3 regions of the Sphingopyxis sp. LARHCG72 genome follow, and region 3 is predicted to be linked to each of the others. Evidence: riboswitches for the same ligand, from Rfam matches in the RefSeq annotation. Region 3 holds a riboswitch; each other region holds the start of a gene.

Region 1 (5,459 bases), on a different contig from region 3:
CCGAAGCGGCGTTCGTCGCGACGGGCATCGAGCCCAAAGAGATCGAGACCGCGCATGTCGGCAATTTCGTCGGCGAGCTGTTCGCGGGACAGGGCCAGCTCGGCGGCTTCTTCGGCCACGTCCACCCCGATCTCGCGGGCATCCCCGCGTCGCGGCACGAAGCGGCCTGTGCGTCGGGCAGCATCGCGATCCTCGCCGCCGCCGCCGAGATCGAGGCCGAACGCTACGGCCTCGCGCTCGTGCTCGGCATCGAGCTGATGCGCAACGTCCCCGGCCAGCGCGCCGCCGAATATCTCGGCGCCGCCGCCTGGGCGGGGCGTGAGGCGCAGGAAGCGCGTTACCTCTGGCCATACATGTTCGCGCGTGTCGCCGAGGAATATGAGGAACGCTTCGGGCTCGACCGCGCGCATCTGCGCGCTATTTCGGCGAACAATTTTGCCAATGCGAAAAAGAACCCCAACTCGCAGACGCGCGGCTGGGCGATCACCGACGACCATCTGGCCGAGAATGACGAGGTCAATCCGCTGATCGAGGGGTCGCTTCGCAAGTCCGATTGCGGTCAGGTCACCGACGGCGCCGCCGCCATCTTCCTCGCCTCGCGCGAGGTGGCCGAGGCTTATGCCAAACGCCGCGGCATCCCCATCGACAGCCTTCCGCGCATCAAGGGCTGGGGCCATGCCACCGCCCCCCTGCTCTATTCGACCAAGGTCGCGGACAGCCGCGGCGGCGACTATGTCTTCCCGAGCGTGCGCAAGGCGATGATGGACGCGCTGCGCCGTGCGGAGATGCCCGACATCTACGCGTGCGACGGGGTCGAGGTGCACGACTGTTTCTCGATCACCGAATATATGGCGATCGACCATTTCGGCATCACCAAGCCCGGCGAAAGCTGGCGCGCGGTCGAGGATGGGACGATCGCGCTCGGCGGCAAGCTGCCGGTGAACCCGTCGGGCGGCCTCATCGGACTGGGGCACCCTGTGGGTGCCACCGGGGTGCGCATGCTCCTCGACAGCTGGCGGCAGGTCACCGGAAACGCGGGCGACTATCAGGTCGAGGGCGCGCGCAACTTCGCGACCTTCAACGTCGGTGGCAGCGCGACGACGGCGGTCAGCTTCGTGGTCGGCACCTGACTTGCCGCATCCCGTCTATCTGTACGACGCCGTGCGCACGCCGCGCGGCAAGGCGCGGCCCGACGGCGGGCTTGCGGCGCTGAGCCCGCAGGAGCTGGTGCGTAGCCAAGCGGCGGCACTCGCTGCGCGCTGCGGTGACATCGCGGCGACGCCCGATGCGCTGCTGCTCGGCTGCGTGACGCAAGCGGGTGCGCAGGGCGGGCATATCGCGCTGGTGTCGAAGCTGCACGCGGGCCTGCCCGACCACACCGCCGCGCACAGCATCAACAATTATTGCGCGTCGGGGCTGTCGGCGATCGGTCAAGCCGTTGCAAAGGTCGCAAGCGGCGAAGCGACGCATATCCTCGCGGGCGGGGTCGAGTCGATGAGCGCAAGCCACTTCCTCGGCGACCGCGCAGGTTTCTACACCAATGACGAATTGCCGCCGCGCGCGCGCTTCGTGCCGCCGGTGCTCGGCGCCGACCGGCTGGCGCACGCCGAAGGCATCACGCGGGGTGAGCTCGATGCTGTCGCGCTCGCTTCGCAGCAGAAAGCCGCGGCGGCGGAAACCGATCCGGCGCTGCAAGCGTCGCGCATCACGACCGGCGCGCTGACGGGCGAGGAATGTATCCGGCCGCAAACGAGCCCGGAATCGCTCGCCGCCGCGCCCGCGGCTTTCGGCGAGTTGCAGGCGCAATATGCGGGGGCGCTGGAAGGCGCGACCTTCGAGCCGCTGCACAGCATCGCCCACGCCCCGCCGATCTGCGACGGCGCGGGGTTGGCGCTCGTCGGCGGCGAAGGGCTCGGCATCGCCCCGCGTGCGCGCGTGATCGCCTTTGCCGAGAGCGGCGGCGATCCTGCGGCGTCGCTGACCGCCGGCTTCGCAGCGATGGACAAGGTGCTGACGCGCGCCGGACTGGCGCTGGACGACATCGACCGGATCGAGTTCATGGAAGCTTTCGCGGTCACCATCGCCAAATTCCACCGCGACCGGGGCGCCGACCCGGCGCGCATCAACGTGTCGGGCGGACACCTTGCCAAGGGGCATCCGATGGGTGCGAGCGGCGCGATTCTGACATCGACGCTGCTCGACGCTCTCGACGCGTGCGGCGGCCGATACGGGCTCGTCGTGCTGACCGGCGCGATGGGGGTCGGCGCGGCGATGATCGTCGAGCGGCAATAGGCATTGCGCAAAACCGCCATTCCGCTATGGGCGGCGCGTGCGGGGTTGCCCCGCGCATGATCGCGCCGGTGCCCGAAAGGGCTTAAAACGGGAACGCGGTGAAGGGGTTCGTCCTGAACCCTGAAAGCCGAGGCTGTCCCTGCAACTGTAAGCGGCGAGCGAGATGCACCGGTCCGGATTTTCGGATCAGCCACTGGGGTCACCTGGGAAGGCGTGCATCGAGCCCTGACCCGCGAGCCAGGAGACCTGCCGGCGTGGGTCGCTCAATGCCAAGGTCCAGGGAAAGGCCGCGGCACGGAGGTTTCCGTCGAGCGACGACCAGGCGGCCGGAGCCGCCTCGGTGCCGGTGCCGCAGGCGTTACGCCACTTGCGATGCCGGCATCGGTCGATCGCGTCCGCGTATCGACAGGCTCCGCCCTTCGTTGCCGGCGTCGGGGGCTTTCCCATGTTGAAATTTGCGAGCATTTCCCTGATCGCGCTGACCGCAGCGACGCCGGCTTTCGCCGAAACCGCCGATAACGACCGCGACGATATCGTGGTCACTGCATCGGGCGTCGAGCAATCGCGCGACGAAGTCGGACAGGCGATCACGATCCTCGACGCCGACACGATCGAAAAGCGTCAGACGATCAACGTCGTCGACCTGCTGGTAACGACGCCCGGCGTGCGCTTCAGCCGCACGGGTGGGACCGGCTCGGTGACCGGCGTGTCGCTTCGCGGCGCGGAGACGACGCAGACCTTGGTGCTGATCGACGGGGTGAAGGTCAACGATCCGAGCGGCATCGGCGACGGATATGATTTCGGCCACCTGCTGACCGGTAACATCAACCGGATCGAAATACTGCGCGGATCCAATTCGGTCGTACACGGCAGTCAGGCGATCGGCGGCGTCGTCAGCCTGATGACCGCGACGCCGGCCGAAGGCTTCGCGGCGAACGCTTCGGCCGAATATGGCTATAGCGATACGGTCAATGCCAAGGCGGATGTGTCGGGCACCGCCGGGGCGATTTCGGGCGGGATCGGCGGCGCCTATTTCCGCACCGACGGCATTTCGTCGGCCGCCGTCGGGACCGAGAAGGACGGATACAAGAATTTCGCCGGTAACGCGCGGCTGAAGGTCGCATTCAGCGATGCGCTGAGCCTTGATCTGCGCGGCTATTACATCAACGCCGACCTCGATTATGACAGTTTCTTCGGCGCGCCAGCCGACAGCGCCGACGTCGCCAAGCTCGACCAATATATCGGCTATGCCGGGGTGAACCTCGCCCTGTTCGACGGCAATTTCACCAGCCGCGCGGCGGTGACGTGGATGCGCAACGAGCGCGACTATTATTTCGTGCGCGGGACCGCGCCCGATTACGGCTATTCGGGCACCAATCTGCGTTTTGAATATCAGGGCGTCGTGACGCCGGCCAGCCAAGCGAAGCTGATCTTCGGATATGAGCATGAGCGCCCCGATTATGATTTCTTCGGCTTTGGATCGACCGACAGCCAGAAGGCCAATATCGACAGCGTCTATGCGCTGGGGATCGTCCAACCATTCACTGGCCTGTCATTGACCGGCGGCATTCGCCACGACGATCACAGCCAGTTCGGCGGCGCGACGACATTCGGCGCCAACGCCAATTATTCGCCGAACGCGGGCGCGACCAATGTCCGCCTGAGCTATGGCGAAGGGTTCAAGGCACCGTCGCTCTACCAGCTTTACGACGCGTTCAGCGGCAATGCTGCGCTCCGCCCCGAACGGTCGAAAAGCTATGATATCGGCATCGACCAAAGTCTTGCAAACGGCCGCGCGCTCGTTTCGCTGACCGCGTTCCTGCGCAACACGAACGACCAGATCAATTACGACAATGCGACCTTCACCTATGGCAATATCGACCGCACGCGCGCCAAGGGGATCGAGGCGACGCTGGCACTGAAGCCCGTCGATGCGCTGAACGTCACCGCATCGTACAGCTATATCGACGCACGCGACCGGTCGGGGCGCCCGGCGTTCGACGGCAAGCGCCTGCCCCGCCGTGCCGCGCACGCGGTCAGCCTGTCGGCCGATTATGACTGGTCGTTCGGCCTGTCGACCGGCGCGACGCTGACGCTGGCCGGCGACAGTTTCGACGATGCCGCGAACAATGTGCCGCTCGACGGCTATGCGCTCGCCGGTATTCGCGCGTCCTTCCCCGTGGGTGGCCATTTCGAGATTTACGGCCGCGTCGACAATCTGTTCGACGCCGATTACGCAACCGCGGCGGGCTACGGCACCTATGGCCGGGCCGCCTATGGCGGCGTGCGGGCGCGTTTCTGATGAAGGCGCGCACCGACGCCGAGCACACGGCGAAGATGAAGAAGATCCAGGCCGCGCAGAACAGGAAGGTCGCGGCGAAGACCGTCGAAAAGGGTCTGGTGATCGTCCACACCGGCCCCGGCAAGGGCAAGACCTCCGCCGCGCTCGGCATGGCCATCCGCGCAATCGGTCACGACATGAAAGTCGGTGTCGTCCAGTTCGTAAAGGGCGCGATGGCGACGGGCGAGAAAGCCGTGTTCGATCGCTTCCCCGACCTGATCGAGTTCAAGCCGATGGGCGAAGGCTTTACCTGGGACACGCAGGACCGGACGCGTGACATCGCGGTCGCGCGGGAAGCGTGGGAAGAGGTGAAGCGGATGATCGCCGACCCCTCCTATGCGATGGTGATCGCCGACGAACTCAACATCGTGCTGCGCTATGACTATCTGCCGGTGGGTGAGGTGCTGGAAGCCATCGAGGGCAAACCGCATATGACGCATTTCATCGTCACCGGCCGCAACGCCCCGCAGGAACTGATCGACGCGGCCGACCTCGTCACCGAAATGGCGCAGGTGAAGCATCCGTTCCGCGAGCAGAATGTGAAGGCGCAGCGGGGAATCGAGTTCTGATGGCCCGCCGCGTCCTTATAGCGCTTGGCGCGCTGTCGGGCGGCGCGGGGCTCTTGTGGGCGGCGTCCCCCGCCGCGCCAGCCAAAGCGCCCGCGCTTCCGCAGCGCATCGTGTCGATCAACCTGTGCGCCGACCAGCTCGTACTTGCGCTCGCCGATCACGGCCAGATCGCGGGGCTGACGAAAAACGCCACCGATATCGAAATGTCGGGCGAGGCGGAGAAGGCGCACGGCATCCCGCTGCTCAGCAATTCAGCC
Region 2 (5,459 bases), on a different contig from region 3:
GGGCCGGGGCCGCCCGCACCGCTGCCGCCGAAGGAGCCACCGCAGAAACGCCCGAAAGCGAACAGGATACCGGCGCCGCAACCGGCCCGGCCGAGGGAATGCCCGCCGCGCTCGCGCTCTGGCTCGCGGGCCACGACAACCGCGCCAACCCGCTCGCCAGCCTCTGGCACGACACCGCGATCGCGAATGAAGTTGCGCAGTTTTCCGCCGCTTCGGACGCCGAGGCCGAAGGCGCCGACGAGGCCGAACCGACCCCCGAGCAGGCGGCGGCCTCGATGACCGTCTGGTACGACGACGAAAGCAGCGAGCTGCGCACCAACTTCCCGCCGCCCGACGGCTTCGCGGGCACCGAAGACGGCCAGTTCGGCGACCCCGACTATGAACGCGCGCTCGACGTCGACGAGGAAGTCGCATGGGAGGACGCCCGCACCGAGGCCTTCGCGCCGCTGCGCCTCGCCGGCGAGGCCGCGCGCCGCGCCTTCTTCGCGCTGCCCGATCCGGCGAACGACCCGGCGCGCGAGGGCAAGGCGGCGCGCAAAAGCGCGAGCGGCTGACCGGTCTTGGCAAGTTGTTAAAGCCGCTCGGCTAATGCCCGCTCATGGCGGCCCGCAACGACACGATCGAGCAGGAAAGAGCGTCCTTTCTCGCGCGTTTTCGCCGCGACCCGGCGGGGCTCGTCTATTCGCGCACCCCCGGCGGCGAGGGACGGCTGGTCAGCGAGGACGAGGCGGCGGCGCTGCTGACCGAATTGGATCTGATGTCGCATCGCCACGCACGCCGTTTTTCGCGGTCGGCCTGGGTCGCCGTCATCGGCTTCCCGCTCTTCCTCATCGCGGCGACTACCTTCAATCCGCTGTTCGGCATCCTCGCGATCGCAGCGCTCTGCGGCTGGTTCGTCGTCGCGGTCGTCCAGCGGCTGGCGCGCGCGCGGTTCGTCGCCGGCGTCTGGCCGCGGCTCGACCGCAATCCGCCCGTCCGCGCGCTCTCGCGCGCCGAAAAACTGGCCCGCGGGTTCGCGATCCCCTGGTGGCAGACGCTGCTCATCTTCGCCGTCGGCGCACCGCTCGTCCTGTTCGTCAAGGCACCGCCATCCGCGCTGCCGCAGGTCTGGCGCGACTGGCAGATGGTCGCCATCGCCCTCTTTTTCATCGCCGCCATCCTGATGCTGGTCTGGGGCGGCATCCGGCAATGGCGCCACCGCGGTGCCGCCCGGGGGGCCGGCAGGCCGTGATGCGGTCGCGCGGTTCGCCGGGGCTGGACGGCCCTGCGCCACCCCCTATAGCAGCCGCATGTTCACCCACCGCCTCGCCGCCCCCGCCGACCTCGAAGCCCTGCGCGCCGTGATGGCGCGCGCGATCGCCGAGCTGCAGAAGGGCTTTCTCTCGCCCGCGCAGATCGCGGCGAGCAACGCGGTGATGGGGCTCGATACGCAGCTGATCGCCGACGGCACCTATTTCATCGTCGAGGAGGACGGCCGCATCGCGGGCTGCGGCGGCTGGTCGCACCGCGCGACGCTCTATGGCGGCGACCATAGCAAGGATCTCCGCGATCCCGCCCCGCTCGACCCCGCGACCGACGCCGCGCGCATCCGCGCGATGTACACGCACCCCGAATTCGCGCGCCGCGGGGTCGGGCGGCTGGTGATGGCGCTGTGCGAGGATGCGGCGCGCGGCGCGGGCTTCCGCCGCGCCGAGATGATGGCGACCTTGTCGGGCGAGCCGCTCTACCGCGCGTGCGGCTATGAACCGATCGAGCGGATCGAAGCGCCGGGGCCGGACGGCGTCGCGGTGCCGCTGATCCGCATGGGCAAGGCCCTCTAGTCAACCCTTGCAGGACATCCAGGAGCGTCCGGAAAGCGGCCGCGTGCGGTTAATCGACGACCCAATAATCGGTCGCGCCGCCCGGCTCGTGACCACGGCGACAGATGATTTCGCCATCTTGCGTCAGCTCGGCCCAGTCGCCGATCGGCTCGCGCTCCATCAAGGCGAGCGCCGCGGCGACGTCCTCAGCCTCGAACGCCACGCGCTTTTCCATCCCGAACCACGCATCGCGGTATCGCAGCACATAGGTGGTGAGCGAGGGAGCGGAATCGGCCGGAGCATCGGGGCGCGGCAGACAGTCGCATTCGCCGTCGCTGGAGCCGCTGGGATTTGGCTGGGGGAGCTTCATTGGGGGGAGCCTTCGGTGGGGGAAACGAAGGGGACGGTTTCGATGGCGTGTTCAGCCAGGACCGTCGCCGGGGCGAAAGGGGTTTGCGATACGTCTCCTTGCCGCACTCTGGCCCGCGCAGGACATGGATGGCGCCGCGATAGACGGCGCACAATCCAAAAAAGATATAATATTTCATTGCCATACACCTGCCACTCCGCGGCCGCGCGTTCGACGAGCGGCGTTATCGAATCGACAAACGACTTGACGATCGCTGCTTATCATCGCGCGCCGCCTTGCGTGGTCGGCTGTGGCTGAATAGCATATAAAGAATTCTTTATATCTATATTGACAGGCTCCGCGCCCGCACTATGCTCCAAGCTGTCGAGGTTCTCCGTTTCGTTTGCACGGAGTGGAGCTAAGACGGGAAGCCGGTGAAAAACCGGCGCTGCCCCCGCAACTGTAAGCGGTGAGCGGCGGTCGATACGTGTCACTGGTTCGCAAGGAACCGGGAAGGCCAGACCGCCGCGTCGATCCGTGAGCCAGGAGACCTGCCTCGTCAGATACGTCCTCCGGCGGGGTGTCCGGTCAGGCCGCATGCATGGCTGCGCCCCACCCTTGCTTTGCGGGCGCGGAGTCCCGTGCGTACGCGTCTGTCCGGCGCCTTGCCCCTTGCAAGGTGCTTGAAGAAATGACTGTCAGTGTCGCCACCCTCGGCTTCCCCCGCATCGGCCTTCGCCGCGAGCTCAAATTCGCGCTCGAAAGCTATTGGGCGGGCAAGTCCAGCATCGCCGAATTGCAAACCACCGCAGCGGGCCTCCGCGTCGCCAACTGGGCATCCCAGAAAGCGCTCGGCGCCGACATCCTGCCATCGAACGACTTCTCGCTCTACGACCATGTGCTCGACACCAGCACGCTGATCGGCGCGGTCCCGCCGCGCTACGACTGGAGCGGCGAGAGCGTCGACCCCGACCTCTATTTCGCCATGGCGCGCGGCGCCCAGGGGCCATCGGCTTGCGGCCACAGCCACGACACCACCGCGCAGGAAATGACCAAATGGTTCGACACCAATTATCATTTCATGGTCCCCGAACTCACCGCAGGCCAGACGTTCCAGATCGCCTCGACGAAAATCTTTGACGAATTTGAGGAAGCGAAAGCGCTCGGCTACACGACCCGCCCCGTCCTCCTCGGCCCCGTCAGCTACCTCATGCTCGCAAAGGGCAAGGCGGTCGAACCGCTCGCGCTCCTGCCGCAGCTTCTCGACACCTACGCCGAAATCCTCGCCCGCTTGGCCAAGGCCGGCGCCGAATGGGTCCAGATTGACGAGCCCTGCCTCGTCCTCGACCTCACGACCGAACAGCGCACCGCCTTCGAGCGCGCCTACGCCCGCCTCGCCACCCGCGGGCCGAAGCTGATGCTCACCACCTACTTCGGCGGCCTCGGTGACAATCTCGATCTCGTCGCCGACCTCCCCGTCCACGGCCTCCATCTCGATCTCGTCCGCGCGCCGGGCCAGCTCGACCCCGTGCTGGCAAAGCTCCAGCCGCACGTCCTGCTCTCGCTCGGCGTGATCGACGGGCGCAACATCTGGCGCGCCAACCTCCCCGACCTCTACTGGCGCCTCAAGGAGCTGGCGGGCAAGCGCGACCTCATCCTCGCGCCGTCCTGCTCGCTCCTCCACGTCCCCGTCGACCTCGCGCTCGAAACCGGCCTCGACCCCGAAATCGCCCAATGGCTCGCCTTCGCGGCGCAGAAGATCGAGGAACTCGCGGCACTCGCCAAGGCGCTGAACGAAGGCGAGGACGCCAGCTTCGCCGCCTTCTCGGCCTCGCGCATCGCCGCGGTCGCACGCCAGACCTCGCCGAAGATCCACAATCCAGAGGTCGCATCCCGCCTTGCAGCCCTCGACGAAAGCGCGACCAACCGCGCCTCGCCCTTCGCCGCGCGCCGCGACGCGCAGCAAAAGCGTCTCGCCCTCCCCGCCTATCCCACGACGACGATCGGCAGCTTCCCGCAGACCCCCGAAGTCCGCAAGGCGCGCGCCGCCCACATCAAGGGCGAGATCGACGACGCCGCCTACGACCAGTATCTCCGTGTCGAAACGCGCGCCGCGGTCAAATGGCAGGAAGAAATCGGCCTCGACGTCCTCGTCCACGGCGAGTTCGAGCGCAACGACATGGTGCAATATTTCGGCGAGCAGCTCGCGGGCTTCGCCTTCACCCGCGCCGGCTGGGTGCAAAGCTACGGCTCGCGCTGCGTCCGCCCGCCGATCCTTTACGGCGACGTGTCGCGCCCCGCGCCGATGACCGTCGGCTGGTGGCGCTTTGCGCAGGACCAGACCGGGCGCCCGATGAAAGGGATGCTCACCGGCCCCGTCACCATCCTCAACTGGTCCTTCGTCCGCGACGACCAGCCGCGCGAAACGAGCTGCCGCCAGATCGCGCTCGCGATCCGTGACGAGGTGCAGGACTTGGAAGCCGCCGGCGCTGCGATCATCCAGATCGACGAAGCCGCGCTGCGCGAAGGCCTCCCCCTTCGCCGCAGCGAATGGCAGCATTACCTCGACTGGGCGGTCGAAAGCTTCCGCATCACCGCGAGCGGCGTCCGCGACGACACCCAGATCCACACGCATATGTGCTATTCGGAGTTCAACGACATCATCCGTGCAATCGGCGCGATGGACGCCGACGTCATCTCGATCGAGACCGCGCGGTCGCAGATGGAGTTGCTCGACGCCTTCGCGACCTACGCCTATCCGAACGAGGTCGGCCCCGGCGTCTATGACATCCACAGCCCGCGCATCCCCGCGGAGCGCGAGATGACCGACCTGCTGACACTGGCGGGCAAGCATCTGCCGCCGCAGCAAATCTGGGTGAACCCCGACTGCGGGCTCAAGACGCGCAAATGGGACGAGGTGCGCCCGGCACTGACCGCGATGGTCGCCGCCGCGCAGGCGATGCGTACGAAAGCGCGGATCAAGGAGGCTTATGATGCAAACTGAAGCCATCATGCCCGATGGCCAGCCCGCCGTCCGTGTCACCGCCATGCCCGCCAACGCCAATGTCTATGGCGATATTTTCGGTGGCTGGCTGATGGCGCAGATGGACCTTGCGGCCTCATCGGTGGCCTCGCGCCACGCGCGCGGCCGCGCGGTGACGATCTCGGTGGAAGGCATGACCTTCCACCGTCCGGTCTTCGTCGGCGACGAGGTATCGGTGTTCGGGCGACTGGTAAAAGTCGGCCGCACCTCGATGCACGTCGAGGTCGAAGCCTGGGCACGCGACCGCCACGCCGACGAGGATAACAAG
Region 3 (5,459 bases):
CAAGTTCGCGAGCGCGAGCTCGAAGGCATGGGCGGAAGCAAAACTGGTCATTCGGCGACGAATCCTGGTGGCGGGGTACGCGTGATGAAATGCCCTTTGACGCCCTCGGGCCAAAGCGAAAAGGGGACGCGGCCATGCTCGCTCGCGGCATAGTGGACGGCATAGTCGAGGATCGCGCGCGCCGACGCTTCGTCGCCGGTGAACCGGCCGAGGACATATCCGACCTTGTCGGGCGCGCGCAGGTGGACGGTGCAATGGTCCTGGCACGCGAAGAGGCACGCCATTTCCTGCACCGCGATGCCGGCGTAGCGCGGCTCGTCCCGCTTGAGGCTTTTCAAGGCCTCGACGAGCCGCGCACCGCCACGCACGCCTGTCGCGTCGTCCCGGGACGTGCGGCTGTGGCGGCAGGTGTTGCACACCACGACCGCCGGGCCCGGGTCGACGCGCGTCAGCATCAGGCGGCTGCCGCTTTCGGCGGCGCCGGGACCCCGATCGCGACGAGCGCGCGATACAGGGCATAGAGTCCGATCAGGATCGCACCGTTACGCACGAACTGTTCGGCGAGCAGGTCGGGCGCCATCGCGGTATGCAGCCCGCCGAGGACGAGCGCCCAGCCGAGGATGATCGCCTTGAACGCCGTGAACCCCGCCGCATAGGCGAGGCCGAGCCGCGCCGCGACCGAACGGTAGGGGAGCGCCTGCAACGCCGCATAGCTTGCGAGCGCCGATCCCACCGCCGCGGTACCGAGCCCGGCGCCCCACGCGAGCGTGCTTCCGTCGCGCGGATAACCGAGCAGGAAAAAGCCGACGAACTGGCTCGCCGCCCACGCGAGCAGCATCAGGGCGATGCCGCCCCGGCGGTGCATATGCACCGCCGCGAGCGCCGCGAGCGAGGGAAAGGGCGTCGCGCAGCCCAGCGCGAGCGTCGTCACTGTGCTCGCCGCGGTGAGCAACGACACCCAGAGCGCCGACGCGCCGCGCTGCGACAACGCGGCCATCAGAAGCGCCCCCTTATGCCGGCATAGATGCTGCGGCCGAGCGAGCCATAGCGGAACGCGGTCATATATTGCTCGTCGAAGATATTCTCGGCGCGCGCGAACAGCTTGACCTCGTCCGACAGCGCGAATTCCGCGCGCAGGTCGACGAGCGTATAGTCGTCGAGCCGCTGGGCGTTGCTCGCATTGTCATAGCTTTTGCCCGACCAGCGCACCGCCGCGCCGAGTTCGAGTCCGAAGTCGAAGCCATAGCTTGCCGAGGCGTTGGCGGTATTGCGCGGACGGCGCGGCAGCCATTTGCCGAAATTGGCGGTACCCGGCGACCGGTCCTCGGCGACGATCCAGCTGTAATTGCCGTCGATCTTCAGCCCGCCGAGCGCCAGTGCGGCGGTGGCTTCGACCCCGTGCGCCTCGCTGCGCGCGACGTTCGAATAATAGCCGAAACGCCGCGTCGTCGGGTCGCCCGGCACGAAACACATCGGGTTGGTCGTCGTCGACGAACAGCTGTTGTAGATGATCTGGTTCTTCGTCTTGCGGTCGAACCAGGTCGCGCCGACGACGAATTTGCGGTCGAACAGATATTGTTCGATGCCCGCTTCCCAGCCATGCGCCTCTTCGGGGTCGAGCCCGACATTCCCGTACTCGCTGAACTGCTGGTAGAGCGACGGCGCCTTGAACCCTTCGCCATAGCTCGCGCGCAGCACCGTGCCGGTCGACAGGCGCCACACGCCGCCCGCAGCGAACAGCGTCTGGCTGCCAAAGCTGTCATGATCGTCGTAGCGGACGCCGCCGTTGAGCGTGAGCCCGTCCACCGGCTCGACGCTGAGCTGGCCATAGACGCTCGTCAGCTCGGCCTTGCCGCGCGCGAAGGCGGGTAGCGGTGTGGCGAGCGAGGCCGCGGGCGAACGGCTGCGGAAATCCGACCGTTCATTCTCGGCCCCGAAGATCGCGGTGATGCGATCGGTAAAATCGAAGCTGCCCTGATATTCCCAGCGCTTGTTCTTGCCGTCGGCCTCGAAGCTTTGCGGACGCGCGCGGTCGGGGTTGAAATTGTCGCGGTTGGTGTCGGTATAGGCGTAAGCGACGCGGTTGCGGAAGCGCCCGTCCGCGAGGTCGAAATTCAGCCCCGCATAACCGACGAATTCCTTGTTGAGCCCATAGTCGTTGCTGTCGACGTTGAAGCCGTCGAATTCGACCCGGCCGCTCGAATAATAGCCGCGCACATCGACGCTGACATTGTCGGCGAGCGCCAGTTCGGCGCGGCCCGACACGCTGTGGTTGCGATAGCCGTCGCGCTCGACCCCGCCGAACGCCTTTGCGTGCGACGAAATGCCGTCGGTGGTGAAGCGCTGGCCGCCGATGCGCCAGCTCAGAGGTCCGGTACGGCCCCCGATCGCCGCGCGCGCGTTCACGGTCTCGCGCGATCCGGCCTCGAGATCGAAGCTGCCTTCGAGGCTCTTTTCGGGCGAGGCGGTCACGACGTTGACCACGCCGCCGATCGCCTGGCTACCCCACAGGATCGACTGCGGCCCGCGCAGCACCTCGATGCGCGCAATGTCGCCCGCGAGCAAATTGGTGAAGTTGAAGCCGCCGCCGGTCGACGACGGGTCGTTGAGCTTCACCCCGTCGATCACGACGACGCTATGCTCGGATTCGGCGCCGCGAATGCGCAGCGAGGTCGACGTGCCGTACCCGCCGTTGCGCGAGATGCTGATGCCCGGCGTGCGGAGCAGGAGTTCGGTCACCCCGATGTCCTGCGCGCGGTCGATCGCTTCCTTGTCGAGCACCGCGATCGACGAGGGCACCTCGTCGAGCGTCAGCGGTGCGCGCGTTGCGGTGACGATGATGCTGTCGCCATCGGCGGCGACGGCGTGCGCGGTCGCCGCTTCGTCGGCGGCCGCGGCGGAGGAGGCCGCGACGGCGGCAAGGCAGATCGAACTTCGGAAAATCACTTTGAACATTGGGTACCCCATCGACAAGGCCGCCCATGTGCACGGTCGATGCGGTTGTCCCGGGGACGCACGCCATCGCCCGCGCCCATGCGCAGCCAACTTTGTCGTCATGCGGGTTCACCCCCGTCCGCCCGGCACACCCTGTCCGGTCGAAAGACGACGGCGACGGGCAGGTCTCCTGGCTTGCGGGTCAGCGCCGGTCGGCCGCCTTCTCGAGACCGGAATCCCAATGGCAAGTGGCCGATGGCTCGCCGCGTACAGTTGCAGGGGCAGCCGGGGTTTTCCCGTTCCCTCTTCGTCCCCGTCGCCGGGGAACCTGTCGCTTGCCGCGGCCGTTAGCCCGATTTCCGGGGCGCGGTCAATTGCTGCAATGCAGCAGGGCGTTCGTCAGAACAGCCCCGGCAGGTCGCGCTGTGCCGCGCTTGGCCGGTCGGCCATCAGCATTTCTGGCCGCTCGGGCGCCAATGACCGGCTGCTGCGCGCGGCGGCGCCGGCGCTCGCGCCGGCGATGCGCGTGGTACAGGCGGTCCCGGACAGGAAGCCGATCGCCGCGCGCACCGATGCTTCGCGGGGATCGCCGAGCGGCAGGCTCAGGTCGTCGTTCGCGGCGCAGCTGTTCGCGATCTTGGGCGCCAGCCCGTCATAATAGTCGCTTGCGCCGGCCGAATTGGCGGTCGCAAAGGCGATCACGCGCATCCGGTCGTCGCACTCCGCCCGGTCGAGCGCGATCTGGCCGACGGGCTTGCCATAGGTGTTGGCGCCGACGAGCGTCATGTTGGTACCGAGATAGGGCAGCATCGAATTGATCACGAGCTCGCTCGCCGATGCGGTCGATCCGGTGCCGATGAAGGCGATGCGCGTCGGTGCGATCGATTCGGGCTGCGCGGCGAAATAGCGCGTTTCATTGTTCGCCGACGCCTTCGACGGCCGGAAGACCATCTGCGAGAAAACCTCGCTCGAGGTGCGATTGCGCCCGAGCAGGTCGCCCATCAACCCGGCGGTCGAAACGAGCCCGCCGCCATTGTAGCGGAAGTCGATGATGACGTCGGTCACCCCCTGGTTCCGGAAATTCAGGAACGCCGTGCGAAGCTGCGGGTCGGCGGACGAGATGAAGCTGCGCAGGTTGATATAGCCATAGTTCCGCCCGCCCTCGCTGATGATCTTTGCACCATAGCGGTCGGAAACGGGGTCGAGCGAATAGTCGGCCTTGGCCACCGTGACGTCGCGCGTGCCGGCGGCGTCGGTGATGCGCAGCACGCGGCTCACGCCCGGATCGTTCGGGCCGAGCGCATTGGTCAGCCCCGCGGTCCCTTCGGACGCGACGATGCTCGATACGCTGCGCACGGTGCCGGCGGTCGTGCCGATCCCGACGATCGCGGTCCCGCGATCGATCCCCGCGGCAAAGGCGGGCGCGCCTTCATAGGCTTCGGCGATGACGATCCGCTGGTTCGCCGCATCATAGGCCATGCGAACGCCGAATCCGGCGCTCGATCCGTTGGCGTAGAAGGCGTTCTCCTCGGCGATCGAGGTGATGTAGGTGAAGAAACGGTCCTTGTTCAGTGCCCGCGCGGGCGCGACCAGCGCGTCGATATAGGATTGGACGGTGCCATGGCTCGCCGGATTGACGCCGCTCGCGACGTCGTTCGGGAACAGATACCATTCGTCGATCACCGCCTTGGCGAAGGACTGGCGCGCGGAGAGGCCGCAGTTAGCGGTCGGGGTCGGCGTCGGTGTCGGGGTGGGCGGAACGGTGATCGGGCCCCCGCTTCCGAGGCTGCCGTCGCCGCCTCCACCGCACGATGCCAGCATCAGCGCTGCCAGTGTCACGGCCGCGACCGACTGCCTCGACTTGCCCATCAATATTCTCCCCCGGATGCGACCCATTCGCGTTCTATTCCGTCTCCGCTTCCGCCCCGTCGCCGCGGCCTTTGAAGCCCTGCGCGATGACATAGAGTTCGGGCGACCCCTTGCGGCTCGCCGGCGGCTTGGCGTGCTTTACCGTCGAAAAATGACGTTTGAGTAAAGTCAGAAGTTCGCGGTCAGCGCCGCCGGCGAACACCTTGGCGACAAAGGCGCCGCCGGGCTGCAAATTCTGCACCGCGAAATCGGCGGCGGTCTCGGCCAGCCCGATCGTGCGGAGGTGGTCGGTCTGCGGATGGCCTACGGTGTTCGCCGCCATGTCCGAAATCACGAGATCGGGGGCGCTGCCGAGCGCCTCGATCAGCGCGTCGGGCGCCGCATCGTCCATGAAATCCATCTCGAGGATCGCGACGCCCTCGATCGGTTCGCAGTGGAGCAGGTCGATCCCCGCGACGCGCGCGCGCGGGTTCGCCTTGCGCACGACCTGCGACCAGCCGCCGGGCGTGATGCCCAGGTCGACGACCGCGCGCGCTTTCTTGAGGAAGCCGAACTTGTCGTCGAGTTCGATCAGCTTGTACGCGGCGCGCGAACGATAGCCCTCGGCCTGTGCGCGGCGGACATAGGGGTCGTTGAGCTGGCGTTGCAGCCAGCGC

Evidence for each region. Region 3 has a riboswitch for cobalamin ahead of ACIPPQ_RS00585 (TonB-dependent receptor plug domain-containing protein). Riboswitches for the same ligand answer to the same signal wherever they lie in the genome.
Region 1: it holds a riboswitch for cobalamin, as region 3 does, so the genes downstream of both, ACIPPQ_RS09340 (TonB-dependent receptor plug domain-containing protein) here and ACIPPQ_RS00585 (TonB-dependent receptor plug domain-containing protein) in region 3, are expected to answer to the same signal.
Region 2: it holds a riboswitch for cobalamin, as region 3 does, so the genes downstream of both, metE (5-methyltetrahydropteroyltriglutamate--homocysteine S-methyltransferase) here and ACIPPQ_RS00585 (TonB-dependent receptor plug domain-containing protein) in region 3, are expected to answer to the same signal.

Annotation. Positions count from the first base shown of each region.
Region 1 covers NZ_JBIXJU010000003.1:340,782-346,240, forward strand. Annotated here, with positions in the region: gene ACIPPQ_RS09330 (acetyl-CoA acetyltransferase) at 1-1,130, shown strand, start outside; gene ACIPPQ_RS09335 (acetyl-CoA C-acyltransferase) at 1,132-2,292, shown strand; cobalamin riboswitch at 2,342-2,560, shown strand; gene ACIPPQ_RS09340 (TonB-dependent receptor plug domain-containing protein) at 2,738-4,594, shown strand; gene cobO (cob(I)yrinic acid a,c-diamide adenosyltransferase) at 4,594-5,202, shown strand; gene ACIPPQ_RS09350 (ABC transporter substrate-binding protein) at 5,202-5,459, shown strand, end outside.
Region 2 covers NZ_JBIXJU010000003.1:201,665-207,123, forward strand. Annotated here, with positions in the region: gene ACIPPQ_RS08665 (hypothetical protein) at 1-554, shown strand, start outside; gene ACIPPQ_RS08670 (hypothetical protein) at 599-1,231, shown strand; gene ACIPPQ_RS08675 (GNAT family N-acetyltransferase) at 1,290-1,820, shown strand; gene ACIPPQ_RS08680 (hypothetical protein) at 1,870-2,169, opposite strand; cobalamin riboswitch at 2,519-2,721, shown strand; gene metE (5-methyltetrahydropteroyltriglutamate--homocysteine S-methyltransferase) at 2,840-5,152, shown strand; gene ACIPPQ_RS08690 (acyl-CoA thioesterase) at 5,139-5,459, shown strand, end outside.
Region 3 covers NZ_JBIXJU010000001.1:108,862-114,320, forward strand. Annotated here, with positions in the region: gene cobT (nicotinate-nucleotide--dimethylbenzimidazole phosphoribosyltransferase) at 1-51, opposite strand, end outside; gene ACIPPQ_RS00575 (DUF1636 domain-containing protein) at 48-455, opposite strand; gene ACIPPQ_RS00580 (hypothetical protein) at 455-997, opposite strand; gene ACIPPQ_RS00585 (TonB-dependent receptor plug domain-containing protein) at 997-2,955, opposite strand; cobalamin riboswitch at 3,098-3,281, opposite strand; gene ACIPPQ_RS00590 (S41 family peptidase) at 3,334-4,803, opposite strand; gene ACIPPQ_RS00595 (RlmE family RNA methyltransferase) at 4,838-5,459, opposite strand, start outside.